2 regions of the Streptomyces sp. NPDC086777 genome follow, and region 2 is predicted to be linked to the other one. Evidence: riboswitches for the same ligand, from Rfam matches in the RefSeq annotation. Region 2 holds a riboswitch; the other holds the start of a gene.
What was found. A riboswitch is a leader RNA that binds a small molecule or an ion and turns the genes downstream of it on or off. The one in region 2 is predicted to bind S-adenosylmethionine.
Positions count from the first base shown of each region.

Region 1 (7,198 bases), on a different contig from region 2:
TCGTCGAACGCGATGATCTTGGCCATGTGAAGTGGTCCCTCCAGGACTGGGGGTGAGTCTTCGGACCGCGCCCGCGCCCGCGACGGACGGCTCGCCGACCCGTGGGTTCCTTGCCCCACCCGGTCTGCGGGCCTCACCGACCCGGTCCTTCTTTGTCACTCTCACCTTCAGAGTGCTAACGCCAATGATTAGCACTCGCCCATCGAGAGTGCAAGGCGCGCTCGCGAAGCGAGTGCTCGTTGAGGGGTGGCGGTCGGGTGGCGGGCGGGAGCAAGCGCCTCCCGGGGATCGGCCCCGGAGGCCGGCCCTCCCCGGGCATGCCGAAGGGCTCGCGCCCGGGCATGCCGAAGGGCTCGTGCCCCGGGAGGCACGAGCCCTTCGAAGAAGTACAGAAGAACGTCGCTGTCAGTCGGCGCGTGCTTCAGCTGGTCGCCAGCCGGACCATGTCCGCCTGCGGCCCCTTCTGGCCCTGCGAGATCTCGAAATCGACCCGCTGACCTTCCTCCAGGGTGCGGTAGCCGTCCATCTGAATCGCGCTGTAGTGGACGAATACATCCGCACCACCGTCGACCGCGATGAAGCCGTACCCCTTCTCCGCGTTGAACCACTTGACGGTGCCCTGAGCCATGCCTAACTCCCCTATTACTGGCCCTTGCACAGATCCACACTTCGCGGATCCGGGTCAGACCTCACCCCCCATTGGTTGGGGGCGTGCGCCGGAACGCGTCGACCGCGGCTGAATGTATCTGTCCAACTGCCGTCTGCAACAGGTCAATCGGACGAGAATTCTGGACGGAAGGGGTCCGGAATGTAGCAAGAATTCGGCCGAATTCAGGGCAAGTCGGGCCCCATAAAGGCCACAAAAGCCGCATATAACCCGCGCACTTTGGCTACTTCTTGTCGGGCTCGCGGTATCGAATACGGGGCCCCCGACCTGGAGATCGGGACCGTGTTCCCCAACTGTACCGCGCTCAACCACACAGAATTGCCCCCTCCGCTTCTCTCACGGAGGGGGCAATCGGATGAACAGTCGGTGACCGGCGTTACCGAAGGTAATGTTCGGTCATTCGATCAGCCTGTCAAGCGGGGCCGCAGGTCAGCCGCCGGCGACGGCCGGGATGATGGAGACGCCTGCGCCGTCCGGGGTGGCGGTCTCCAGGCCCTGCTCGAAGCGGACGTCGTCGTCGTTGACGTACACGTTGACGAACCGGCGCAGCTTGCCCTGGTCGTCCAGAACCCGCGCGGAGATCCCGGTGTGGTTCTTCTCGAGGTCCGAGATGACCTCGCCGAGAGTGGCCCCTTCGGCGGCGACTTCGGCCTGACCACCGGTGTAGGTGCGCAGGATGGTGGGGATGCGAACGGTGACGCTCACGTTTTTACCTCCGGTCCGGGCGGCACCTCCGGGCGCCGCCCTATTTCTCGGGGGACTCAGGCGAGCCCGGCCTCGCGGAAAGACTCCAGATTCGGGCGGATGGTCGCGGTGAGTCCGGTCCCCGCCACCGCGTCCAGCGTCTTCAGTCCGTCACCGGTGTTCAGTACAACGACCGACTTCGCCGGATCAATCAACCCATTCTCAATGAGCTTTTTGGTGACTCCAACCGTCACTCCGCCGGCGGTTTCCGCGAAGATTCCCTCGGTCCGCGCGAGCAGCTTGATGGCGTCGACGACCTGCTCGTCGGTGACGTCCTCGACGGCACCGCCGGTGCGCCGTGCGATGTCGAGGACGTACGGCCCGTCGGCCGGGTTGCCGATGGCGAGCGACTTGGCGATGGTGTTCGGCTTCTGCGGCCGGACCACGTCGTGGCCCTCCTTGTACGCCACCGACACCGGCGAGCAGCCCTCGGCCTGGGCACCGAAGATCTTGTACGGCCTGTCCTCGACGAGCCCGAGCCTGATCAGCTCCTGCAGACCCTTGTCGATCTTCGTCAGCTGCGAGCCGGAGGCGATCGGGATGACGAGCTGGTCCGGGATCCGCCAGCCGAGCTGCTCGCAGATCTCGTACGCCAGGGTCTTGGAGCCCTCCGCGTAGTACGGCCGCAGGTTGACGTTGACGAAGCCCCAGCCCTCGCCGGCCGGGTCGCCGATCAGCTCGGAGCAGAAACGGTTCACGTCGTCGTAGTTGCCCTCGATGCCGACGAGTTCGCCGCCGTAGATCGCGGCCATGACGACCTTGCCCTGCTCCAGGTCGTGCGGGATGAACACGCAGGAGCGGAAGCCGGCCCGGGCGGCGGCGGCACCGACCGCGCCGGCCAGGTTGCCGGTGGAGGAGCAGGAGAGGGTGGTGTAGCCGAAGGCGCGGGCGGCCTCGACGGCCTGGGCGACGACGCGGTCCTTGAAGGAGTGCGTCGGGTTGCCGGAGTCGTCCTTCACGTACAGGCCGCCGGTGACGCCCAGCTCCCTGGCCAGGTTGTCGGCCTGGACGAGCTTGGTCCAGCCGGGGTTGATGTTCGGCTTCGTCGCCACGTCCGCGGGGACGGGCAGCAGCGGCGCGTAGCGCCAGATGTTCGCGGGACCCGCTTCGATCGTCTTGCGGAGTTCCTCGGCGTCGTAGGCCGAGAAGTCGTACGCGATCTCCAGCGGGCCGAAACACTCCTCGCAGGCGAACACCGGGCCGAGCGGTACCCGGTGACCGCACTCGCGGCAGCTCAGGGCGGCGGCGGGACCGAGGTCGACGGTGGAATCCGTGGTGCTTGCAACAGTCTGCACAGCCATGTGAGGCGAGGCCCTTTCTCCTCATCTTCCTCACGACGCATCTCGTCGTGAGACGGATTTGGCACCTTCCCTAGCCGGGAGCCTCGCGCTGATCGACAGTGATCTACGAGTACCGACTGGAGGGTTGCCGGGGCTTCAACGGGCCGTTTCCCTCTGCCCCTCTGGATGAGCGGTATGCGGTTGTCAACGCCGGGTGACCCCAGGACATGCGATGGTCATCGGCGTTGTTCAAGACTGTAACCGAAGGCCAGGACAGTTGAGAGAGTCGTCCGTACCGCGAGATGGATCACACGTCGTCGTGTGGCCGTGACAGTGAGGAGCCGCTGACCGTGCTGGAAGAAGTCGAGCGCTGGCTGGCCACCCGCTCCTGGTCCGTAACCGATCGCCCCCTGCACCGCGTCATGGCCGCCAAACGGTCCTCCGGGCAGACGGTCAGCGTCGTGCTGCCCGCGCTCAACGAGGAGGAGACCGTCGGCGACATCGTCGCGATCATCCGCCACGACCTGATGCAGCAGGTGCCGCTCGTCGACGAGATCGTGGTCGTCGACTCCGGCTCCACCGACCGCACGGCGGCCGTGGCCGCCGCGGCCGGCGCCCGCGTCGTGCACCGCGACGCGATCCTGCCCCGCATCCCCGCCGTCCCCGGCAAGGGCGAGGTCCTGTGGCGCTCCCTCCTGGTCACCACCGGGGACATCGTCTGCTTCGTCGACGCCGACCTGCGGGAGTTCTCCTCCGACTTCGTCACCGGCATCGTCGGCCCGCTCCTCACCGACCCCGGCGTGGACCTCGTCAAGGCGATGTACGACCGTCCGCTCGGCGGCGCCGCCGGGCAGGGCGGCCGGGTCACCGAGCTGATGGCCCGCCCGCTGCTGAACATGCACTGGCCGCAGCTGGCCGGCTTCGTCCAGCCGCTCGGCGGCGAGTACGCGGCCCGCCGCTCGCTCCTCGAACAGCTCCCCTTCCCGGTCGGCTACGGCGTGGAACTGGGCATGCTGGTCGACGCCCTGCACCTGGCCGGCCTGGACGCCCTCGCCCAGGTCGACGTCGGCGTCCGCAAGCACCGCCACCAGGACGGCCAGGCCCTCGGCCGGATGTCCGCCGCGATCTACCGCACGGCCCAGCTCCGGCTGGCCCGCGGCCACCTGATCCGGCCCTCCCTCACCCAGTTCGAGCGGGGCGAGGACGGCTTCGAACCGCGCACGTACTCCGTGGACACCGAGGAACGCCCGCCGATGGTGGAGATCACGGAGTACGCCGAACGCAAGGTGGCGTGAGTTCGCCGTACGGCCGTATACGGCGGCGCGTCGGGTGCGGCCGTACGTTTGAGCGTTTACGGGCCGGGCTAGGTTGAGGCGTATGGCTTCCCCCATGGCTTCCACCGGCGGTGCTGAGGTGCTGGTCGCGTCCAATCGCGGCCCGGTTTCGTACGAGGTACGCCCCGACGACGCGAGCGGCGCGCTGCACGCCAAACGGGGCGGGGGCGGGCTGGTCTCGGGTCTGTCGGCGATCGGGCCGGACGCGAACGCGGTCTGGGTGTGCGCCGCGCTCGGCGACGGCGACCGGGAGGCGGTACGGCGGGCCGCGGGCGGCCGGCTGCCGGCCGGGGACACCGGCGGGCAGCAGGTCCGGATGCTCGACATCGACGCGGACGTGTTCGCCGACGCGTACAACGGCATCGCGAACTCGGTCCTCTGGTTCGTCCACCACATGCTCTACCAGACCCCGCTGGAACCGGTCTTCGACGCGGAGTTCCGGCGGCAGTGGGGGTCCTACCAGGCCTACAACCGCGCCTTCGCACAGGCGCTGGCGCAGGAGGCGGGCCAGGGGGCGGTGGTGGTCATCCAGGACTACCACCTGGCGCTCGCGCCCCGGATGCTGCGGCAGCTCCGCCCGGACCTGCGGATCGGCCACTTCTCCCACACCCCCTGGGCGCCGCCGGACTACTTCCGGCTCCTCCCCGACGACATCGCGGCCGAGCTGCTGAGCGGGATCCTCGGCGCCGATCACGCGGCGTTCCTGACCCGGCGGTGGGCGGACGCGTTCGTGGACTGCTGTCATGCGGTGCTGGGGCCGGGGATCCCCTCCTCGGACACCAGGATCGGGGTGCACGGGCTGGGCGCCGACGCGGACTTCCTGCGGAAGCGGTCGCACGAGCCGGACGTGGACGAGCGGATGCGGGCGCTGCGGGAGGAGATCGGCGGCGAGGGGCGCAGGACGATCGTCCGGGTCGACCGGACGGAGCTGTCGAAGAACATCGTGCGGGGGCTGCTGGCGTACCGGCAGCTGCTCGACGACCACCCCGAGTGGCGGGAGCGGGTGGTGCATGTCGCGTTCGCGTATCCGTCGCGGCAGGACCTGTCGGTGTACCGCGACTACACGGCGGAGGTGCAACGGGTCGCGGACGAGATCAACTCGACCTACGGGACGGCGGGTTGGACGCCGGTGGTGCTGCACGTCAAGGACGACTTCGCACGGTCGCTGGCGGCGTACCGGCTGGCCGACGTGGCGCTGGTGAACCCGATCCGGGACGGCATGAACCTGGTGGCGAAGGAGATCCCGGTGGTGTCCGACGAAGGGTGCGTGCTCGTGCTGTCGCGGGAGGCGGGGGCGTACGAGGAGCTGGGCGAGGACGCGGTGGTCGTGAACCCGTACGACATCGGGGGGACGGCCGACGCGTTGGCACTGGCGTTGGCCATGCCGGTGGAGGAGCGGGCGGAGCGGTGCAAACGGTTGGCCGAGGCGGCGACGGCGTTGCCGCCGGCGCGGTGGTTTCTCGAGCAGCTCGGGGCGCTGGGCGGGTAGCCCCGGTGGAGATTCGGCTGCGGGCCGGTGGGGGCTGGTCGCGCAGTTCCTCCCCCAGCCTTCGGCCGGGGGGGGACCCCCAGCGCCCCCTACGGGGCGCTCAGAGCTGCCAGGCTTCTCAGCAGGCGTACCACCCCTTCCGGACCTTCCACCACCAGGTCGGACCGGTCCGCCAACTCCGTGACCTCCTCGCTGCCGCTGCATACCAGCAGGCCCGGGACGCCCTCCTCGCGGAGTTTCTCCACGGTGGCGAAGGCGGGGATGTCGCCCAGGTCGTCGCCGGCGTAGAGGATCGCGCCGGCGTTGATGTGCCGTGCGTACTCGCGCAGCGCCACGCCCTTGTCCATGCCCGGGGGGCGGAGTTCCAGGACCAGGCGACCCGGTTCGACGATCAGGGCGTGGCGGGTGGCGAGGTCGGTCAGGGGAGCGCGGAGGGTTTCGAAGGTGGCCTGCGGGTCGGGGGCGCGGCGGGTGTGGACCGCGATCGCCCGGCCCTTCTCCTCGATCCAGGTGCCCTGCGAGGCGCCGACGTGGTCGAGGAGGGCGGGGAGTTCGGCGCGGACGGCGGCGATGCCGGGGTGCGGGGGCGGTGCGGTGAGCTCGCCGGTGGCCGCGTCCCAGCGTTCGGCGCCGTAGTGGCCGAGGACGACGAGGTGTTCCAGGCCGGGTACGCCCGCGAAGCCGCCGTAGCGGACCGCCACCTCGGCCGGGCGGCCGGTGACGACGGCGACGGCGGCCACCTTCGGGGCGAGCGCGGCCAGCACCGGTACGGCGTCCGGGTGGGCCCGCGCCTGCTCGGGGTCGGCGACGATCGGCGCGAGCGTCCCGTCGAAGTCGAGACCGACCAGGGCGGAGCCGGGCCGCGAGACAAGCGCGGCAAGGCCGTCACGCCCGGCCGGGGTCCGCGGCGTCGGGAGGGGTTCCGTGATGTGGGTTCCCATAGGCCGACACTATCCGAGCAACGCCCCGTGAAACGCCCCGTGAAGCGCCCCGCAAGGGGCGCTGGGGGTACCCCCGGCCGAAGGCTGGGGGAGGAACTGCGCGGCCAGCCCCCACCAGCGCACAAACCCAAACGCACCCTTCAGGGGCGCTGGGGGTCCCCCCGGCCGAAGGCTGGGGGAGGAACTGCGCGGCCAGCCCCCACCGGCGCACAAACCCAAACGCACCCTTCAGGGGCGCTGGGGGTCCCCCCGGCCGAAGGCTGGGGGAGGAACTGCGCGGCCAGCCCCCACCGGCGTGCGGGTCCAGACCGCCGATGGGGGTCGAAGGGGGCGCAGCCCCCTGGAGGACGGGACGGGTAGGGGCGGCGGGGGCGCGAATGCCCGGCTCAGCGCTCCCCGCGCCGCGCGTCCCGTACCCGGCGCAGCCGGTTCACCGTCACCGGATCATGGGCCAGCGCCCGCTCGTCGTCCAGCAGGGCGTTCAGGAGCTGGTAGTAGCGCACCGGAGCCAGGTCCAGTTCCTCGCGGATCGCGCGTTCCTTCGCGCCGGGGCTGGGAAAGCCCCGGCGTTCGACGGCGAGGATGGCCTGTTCGCGCGCGCCCAGTTCGTGCCGGTCCATGGCGAGAACCGTAACGCTCAGCGGCTCCCGCTCGTACGGCTGTCGGCCGTCGCCGCCTCGGCCTGGATCCGGGTGAGGACACCGGTGGGATCACCGGCCGGGCTCACCGCCGTACCGATCTGC
Region 1 is NZ_JBFBJI010000007.1:138,688-145,885, reverse strand. It holds gene groL (chaperonin GroEL) at 1-26, opposite strand, end outside; gene AB0472_RS12815 (cold-shock protein) at 422-628, opposite strand; gene AB0472_RS12810 (ubiquitin-like small modifier protein 1) at 1,097-1,372, opposite strand; gene thrC (threonine synthase) at 1,429-2,712, opposite strand; SAM riboswitch class I at 2,731-2,884, opposite strand; gene AB0472_RS12800 (glucosyl-3-phosphoglycerate synthase) at 3,042-3,986, shown strand; gene AB0472_RS12795 (trehalose-6-phosphate synthase) at 4,081-5,514, shown strand; gene otsB (trehalose-phosphatase) at 5,604-6,455, opposite strand; gene AB0472_RS12785 (DUF3263 domain-containing protein) at 6,842-7,075, opposite strand; gene AB0472_RS12780 (extracellular solute-binding protein) at 7,093-7,198, opposite strand, start outside.
Region 1: another riboswitch for S-adenosylmethionine. It lies ahead of thrC (threonine synthase); the one in region 2 lies ahead of AB0472_RS22305 (putative leader peptide).

Region 2 (7,198 bases):
CGGCGGTCCACAGTGGATTGTGCGGTGCCGGGGTCCCGGCGGCCCGCTCGGCCAGGGGCCGCACCGCCCGGTGTGCGGTCACCGCGGCGTCCGGGTCGTCGAACAGGGCGGTGACGACCGCGAGCGGCACGATCCACCCGTCGTCGCCGGGTTGTGCGTCGATCATGCGGAGTTCCAGGTGTCCGCGCGGCCTGACCGGCGGAAACAGGGTGCTGATGTGGTAGTCGAGGTCCGCGTGGGTCGGCGGGCGCATGGTGCGCGAGCGGGTCCACGCGCGGAAGCTCACCCCGTCCGGGATCTCCCAGGGGCCGTCCCGCCGTACGCACATCACCGGGGCGTCGAGGACCCTCCGGACCCAGGCGTGCCGCGGATCCTGGGCCAGCGAGGGGCCGCCGGCCCGTCCCGGGTCGAGCTCCGCCCACATCAGCTGCCGGGTGGACAGCCAGCCGGTGATCCGGCCTTCGGCCATGGGCGAGTTCGCGAACGCCGCGACAGGACCGCGCCCAGGTGGTGCGCCAGCCACCAGCGGCGCGCGAATCCGAGGACGCCGGGCTCCTCGCGTCCGGCGTCGAGGCACACCTGGACGGAGGCCGAGGTGCACATCAGGGTGCGCCCCGCCGGGCCCGTCCGGTCGAGGCAGGCCTCCATCGCGTCGTAGCGGCGCTCCCGCAGGAAACGGCGGGGCCGTTGCCAGGGATCGACGCCCATGCCGGCGAGGGCCAGACCGTGCTCGCGCAGTGCGGTGCGCACCGCGCGCAGATCGGCGGAGACCTCGGCGACGCACACGGCCAGCGACGGGGCCGGCCGGGAGCTGAGTTCCACCTGGCCGCCGGGCTCCACGCTGAGCCCCGACAGCAGTGGCAGGGTGCGCAGGACGGCGTGGGCCGCGGCCAGTTCCTCCCGGCCGACGGAGTCGTGCGGCGTGCGCTCCCGGTGGACGAGCCACTCCACCTCGACGCCGACGCTGCGGGGCGGGCCCGTCTTGAAGCAGACCCCCTCGACCAGCGCCTCCGCCTGCCGTTCGGTGACAGCGGGACCGCCGACGCCGCACTCCGGTGAAACAGACATCCGGGAGCCTCCTGAGCCGCCTCAGGGCCGTCGGGGATCCGACGTCCGGTACGCGTGGCGCTGTGCCTTGCTGCCAGAGTCCGCCGTCCCGCCCCGTCACGACAAGAGCGCACTTTCCGGACGACCGGCCATTCGGCACCCCTTGTCCGGCGACGCGCCAGGACCCGGGGCCGCGGACCCCTGCGGCGTGCACGGGGACCGCGTCCGCGGTGACGTCTCCGACGTGGCCACGGGCAGGCGCGCCGCGGTCCGCCGGGCGTCACGGACGGACACGCGAGGTCCCGTCAGGGCCGCGGTCGCTCCGAGAGCGTCCGCGTGAAGTGGGTGACGGGGCGTTCCCGGCGTTCGCCGTCGACGGTGATGTCGACGGCCTCGTCGTAGAAGGCGAGCAGTCCCCTGACCGCGCCGGCCGCGGGCAGCGGGTCCGGATAGCTCCAGACGACGTTCGGGGGCACGTCGGACTCTCCGCGCCAGGACCAGTACTCGGCCGTGCCCTTGTAGGGGCAGCCGGTGTGGTGGCCGGTGGGTTCGAGCAGGTCGAGGCGGACGTCCTCGCGCGGCACGTAGTAGCGCGTGGGCAGGCCGGTCTCGAACAGCAGCACGGGACGGCGGGTGTCCGCGACGACCGTGCCGTCGATCTCCACCACCACGTGGCGGCTGCTCGGGATCGCGTCCACCCGTTTGTGCGGGTCACGGGGGTGGACGAAGATCTCTTCCTCCTCCTCGTACCAGTGGTCGAGGCCCCGGCCCACGCGCCGGAACCACTCGAAGGCGATGTGGTCGGCGAGGTCGGCGGCCGGGAAGGTCCAGGCGGCGTTCTCCAGCAGTTCGCCGCCGATGTCGAGGTCGTAGAAGACGCGGGAGCCGGTGTGCGTACCCGTCGGGGGGTTCTTCGCGGGGCGGAGCAGGTCCTCGCGGACCTCGGTGCGCGGGAAGGCGTACAGCGGGACGGGCACGCCCGGCTCCCAGACCAGGACGGGGTGCCGGCTGTCGACGACGGTCACCTCGCCCGTGCGCCCCCGTACCCAGCGCTCGCTCGGCTCCCACCGGAGGCCTTCCGGGGTGGTCCGCACGGCTCGCGCGTTCGGGGACGTGGTCACGAGCACCTCCTCCTGCCGGGGTACGGCGGTCGTGAGCAGCGGGGTACGGCGGTCGTAGCAGGCCGGCGACGACCCCGTTCTCCCGGACGGGCGTCACGGTACGGCATTGACGTACGACAAAACCGCTCCGTAGCATCGCCAACGGCATCGAGTGTCAGCGTCAGGCCCTGGCTCGCTGACCGGCAACCCTCCCGCGCGGTGGGGTGCTCCAGGTGAAAGCCCGGCGGGATCACCGACGAATTCCCGCAAGCGCGTGGCCCCGTGACCGGGGCCGGAGAAGGGGAGGGACCGGCATGCGACACAGCGACGACCCGGCCACCTCCCCCGCCGACGCCACGGCGTACTCCCGGCTCTCGCGCCGGCGCCACATCGATCTGAAGCGCTCGACCAGCTGCCTCTGTCGGGCCTGACCGGCCCGGCCGCCGCCGGCTGACATCCGTCGCCGGCCCCGGCACCTTCGCGCCGTCCTCTCCCCCGCCACCGGTTCCCGGTGTCGTCCGCATGCCGAACTCCCCTGTCAGCACAGCGCATCCCCGGCCGGAGGCGAACCGCCCGGGCCGCACACACCGTCATGCCCGCGCGCGTACGTGCGTGGTCGTGCCGCGGTGACACGAGTAGGAGAAGACCCTCCGTGACTGCACTTCCGGATCTCAGACCCTTCCGATGGGCGCCCCTGGCCGCGCTCCTGACCACCAGCGTCCTGCTGACCGCGTGCGGTTCGGGCGACGACGGCTCCGGCTCCGGAAGCGGCCGGGCGAGGGCGGGCGGCACCCTGACCTTCGCGGTGGGCTCCGACGCGGGCTGCATGGACCCGCAGCAGGTCGGCAGCAACGACACCATCTACTCGGTGCGCCAGATCGTGGACTCCCTCACCGACCAGGACCCGAAGACCGGCAGGATCGTGCCGTGGCTCGCCAAGAGCTGGGACATCAGCTCCGACGCGACGACGTTCACGTTCCACCTGCGGTCGGGTGTCACCTTCAGCGACGGCTCGAAGCTGACGGCGCAGGTGGTCAAGGACAACTTCGACGCGGTGCCGGGCCTCGGCGCCCTGGGCACCCTCGCCGAGGGCTACCTGAGCGGCGTCAAGAGCACCACCGTGGTCGATCCGCTCACCGTCAAGGTGACCTTCGAGCAGCCCAACGCCCAGTTCCTCCAGGCCACTTCGACCCACTCGCTGGGCATCGAGTCCTCGGCGAGCGTCAAGCGGAGCCCGCAGCGGAAGTGCAGCGACGGGGTGGTCGGGTCCGGGCCGTTCGTGCTCCGGCAGTACGTGCAGAACCAGTCGATCACCCTGGGCAGACGCACCGGGTACGACTGGGGCTCCGCCCTGTGGTCGAAGAAGGGCGAGGCCTACCTGGACAAGCTGGTGTTCAAGGTCGTGCCCGAGGCGGGGGTGCGGGCCGGCAGTCTCCGGTCGGGACAGGTGGACGCGATCAGCAGTGTCGGCAAGGCCAACGAGGCGGCGCTCGAGGGCGGCCCGGTCGGCCTGCTGAGCCGGGCCAACCCCGGTGTGGTGTTCGGCCTCGGGCTCAACAACGCGCGTCCGCTCCTGAAGGACGCGAAGGTCCGGCAGGCGATCTCGGCCGCCGTCGACCGGAAGCAGATCGCCGACACGGTCTTCCCGACCGGCACCCGGCCGGCGACCAGCGTCCTGGCGCACACCACGCCCGACTACACGGACCTCTCCGCGGACCTCGCGCTCGACACGTCCAAGGCGAAGTCGCTGCTGGACGCGGCCGGTTGGAAGGCGGGCAGCGACGGCATCCGCGCCAAGGACGGCAAGAAGCTGAGCCTGACCGTCACCTGGTTCCCCAACGCGGCCACCAACCAGCCGGCGCTGGAGCTGGTCCAGCAGCAGCTCAAGACCGTCGGGATCGACGTGGTGCTCAAGCAGCTCCCGGTCACCCAGTTCGCCACCACGCTCCAGTCGGGCGACTTCGACGTGGTGTGGGGGAACGTGACCCGCGCCGACCCGGACATCCTGCGCAGCTCCTTCTCCTCCCGGCTGGGCAACTTCTACCATCTGCCCGCCAGTTCGCTGGACACGGCGCTGTCCGCTCAGGCCGCGACCACGGACACCGCGAAGCGTGGGCAGTTGGTGGCCCGGGCGCAGAAGCTGATCGTGCAGAACGCGTACAACGTGCCGGTGGTGGAGCTCCAGACCCAGCTCGGCGTCTCGGACAGGGTGCACGACCTGGAATTCGACTCCGGCAGCCGCGTCCAGCTGCACGACACCTGGGTCGGGTAGCGGATGCGCCGCTATGTGATCAAACGGCTGGCCCAGGCGGTCGGGGTGCTGTGGGCGTCCTACACGGTGTCGTTCCTGGTACTGGACCTCCTGCCCGGTGACCCGGTCTCGGCGATGGCCGGGGCCGGGATGGACTCGGGGCAGGTCGACCCGGCCCAGCTCGCCGGGCTGCGCCACGAGTACGGCTTCGACAAGCCGGTGCCGGTGCAGTACGCGGAGTATCTGGGCCGGGCGGTGCGCGGGGACTTCGGCGATGCGGTCTCCACCGGCCGCCCGGTGACCTCCACGCTGGCCGACGCGTTGCCGCAGACGCTCCAGCTGACCGGTGCGGCGCTGCTGCTGGCAGTCGTCCTCGGCGGCGGTCTCGCGGTGGTGGCGACCTACACCTCGCGGCGGTGGCTGCGGCAGCTGCTGCTGTCGCTGCCCCCGCTCGGGGTGTCGGTCCCGACGTTCTGGGTGGGGCTGCTCCTCGTGGAGGCGTTCTCGTTCAAGCTGCGCTGGTTCCCGGCGTTCGGCAACGACGGACCGAGGGGTCTGGTGCTGCCGGCCCTGACGCTGGCGATCCCGACCGGCGCGCAGGTCGCCCAGGTGCTGGCGAAGAGCCTGCTGACCGCGCTGGACCAGGCCTACGTGGAGACCGCGCGAGCCAAGGGGGCCGGCCGCCGGCGGGTGCATCTGCGGCACGCGCTGCGCAACGCGTCGCTGCCGGCGCTGACGGTCGTCGGCCTCCTGGTCGGGCAGCTGATCGCCGGTTCGGTGGTGGTGGAGACGGTGTTCTCGCGCGACGGCCTGGGCCGGGTGACCGCCGGGGCGGTCACCACCCAGGACATCCCGCTGGTCCAGGGGGTGGTGGTGTTCGGCGCGCTGATCTTCGTGGCGACGAACCTGCTGGTGGACCTCGTCTGTCCGCTGCTGGACCCGCGCATCGCGGTGACCTCGGACAGAAGGGGGAGCTTCGCATGAGCCAGAGCCTTGTCGACGACCGGGCCGAGGCCGCCCTCGGCTTCGCCCGGCCGGCCGGGAACCGATCCCCCGGGGGGCCCGGCCGGCCTGCCGACGTCCGCCGGGTGCTCCGCTTCCTGGTGCGCCGCCCCGGCCTGCTGTTGTCCGTCGTCGTCCTCGTCCTGGTGGTGCTGGCCGCCTTCCGGCCGGACCTGTTCACCTCGCAGGACCCGCTGACGGGAGTGCCCTCGCAGAACTTCCGCGGCCCGAGCGGAAGTCACTGGTTCGGCACCGACGAGCTGGGCCGAGACGTCTTCTCCCGAGTGGTCCACGGCGCCCAGCTCTCGCTCAAGGCCACGCTGATCGCCGTCCTGGTGGCGTTCGTTATCGGCGGACTGCTCGGCGTGGTCGCCGGGTTCGTGGGCCGCTGGGTGGACGACGTGCTGATGCGTCTCGTGGACGTCCTCCTCTCCATCCCCGCGCTGTTCCTGTCCCTCGCGCTGGTCACCGCGCTCGGGTACGGGACGGTGAAGGTGGCCGTCGCGGTCGGCATCACCGGCGTGGCCTCCTTCGCCCGGGTGGCGCGGGCCGAGGTGCTGCGGGTGCGGCAGGCGGTGTTCGTCGAGGCATCCCGGTCCTGCGGGGCCCGCTGGTACTCGGTGCTCGGCCGGCACGTCCTGCCCAACGCCGCGGGACCGGTGATCGTGCTGGCCACCCTGGACTTCGGCGCCTCGATCCTGGCCGTGTCGGCGCTGAGCTTCCTCGGCTACGGCGCGCCGCCGCCCGCCCCGGAGTGGGGGACGTTGATCTCCGACGGCCGCAACTACCTGGCCAACGCCTGGTGGCTGACCGCACTGCCCGGTCTGGCGATCGCCGCGACCGTGCTGGCCGCCAACCGCGTCGCGCGGGCGCTGGACGGCGAATGGGCACGGCAGCGATGACCCACGACGCACGCGAGAACGACGACGCGCACAAGGACGGCGACGTGCACGGGAACAGAGACACGCACAAGGACGGCGGGGACGTGACCACACCACTTCTGGAGATCCGCGGCCTGTCGGTGTCGTACCGCACCCGCGGCGGCGCGGTACCGGCCGTACGGGGGGTCGACCTGGACGTGTGGCCCGGACAGGTGACCGCCGTGGTCGGCGAGTCCGGCTCCGGCAAGAGCACCACCGCACACGCCGTCACCCGGCTGCTGGCGGCGAACGGCAACATCGACGCGGGCACGGTCCGCTTCGGCCGGCACGACCTGGCCGCGCTCTCGGAGGCGGAGCTGCGCACCGTGCGCGGTGCGCAGATCGGGCTGGTCCCGCAGGACCCCACGGTCTCGCTGAACCCGGTGCAGCGGATCGGCGCGCAGGTGGCCGAGGTACTGCGGGTGCACGGCCTGGCGACCCGGCGCGGGGCGGCGGCCGAGGCGGTCGCCGTGCTCGACCGGGCGGGGCTGCCCGACGCGGCCGTCCGGGCTCGGCAGTACCCGCACGAGCTGTCCGGCGGCATGCGGCAGCGCGCCCTGATCGCGATCGCGATCGCGGCGAAGCCCCTGCTGATCATCGCAGACGAGCCGACCAGCGCGCTCGACGTCACCGTGCAGCGGGTCGTCCTCGACCATCTCCAGCGCCTCACCGAGGAGTCGGGCACCGCGATCCTGCTGGTCACCCACGACCTCGGGGTGGCCGCGGACCGGGCGCAGCACCTGGTGGTCATGGAGCAGGGCAGGGTCGTCGAGGCGGGCGATACCCGGACCCTGCTCGCCGCCCCGCAGCACGGGTACACCCGGCGGCTGCTGGCCGCCGCCCCGAGCCCGACCCCGGCCCGCCCCCGTGGCTGTACC
Region 2 is NZ_JBFBJI010000015.1:138,368-145,565, reverse strand. It holds partial or broken gene egtA (ergothioneine biosynthesis glutamate--cysteine ligase EgtA) at 1-1,068, opposite strand, end outside; gene AB0472_RS22310 (DUF427 domain-containing protein) at 1,353-2,168, opposite strand; SAM riboswitch class IV at 2,312-2,426, shown strand; gene AB0472_RS22305 (putative leader peptide) at 2,462-2,578, shown strand; gene AB0472_RS22300 (ABC transporter substrate-binding protein) at 2,800-4,419, shown strand; gene AB0472_RS22295 (ABC transporter permease) at 4,423-5,382, shown strand; gene AB0472_RS22290 (ABC transporter permease) at 5,379-6,302, shown strand; gene AB0472_RS22285 (ABC transporter ATP-binding protein) at 6,299-7,198, shown strand, end outside.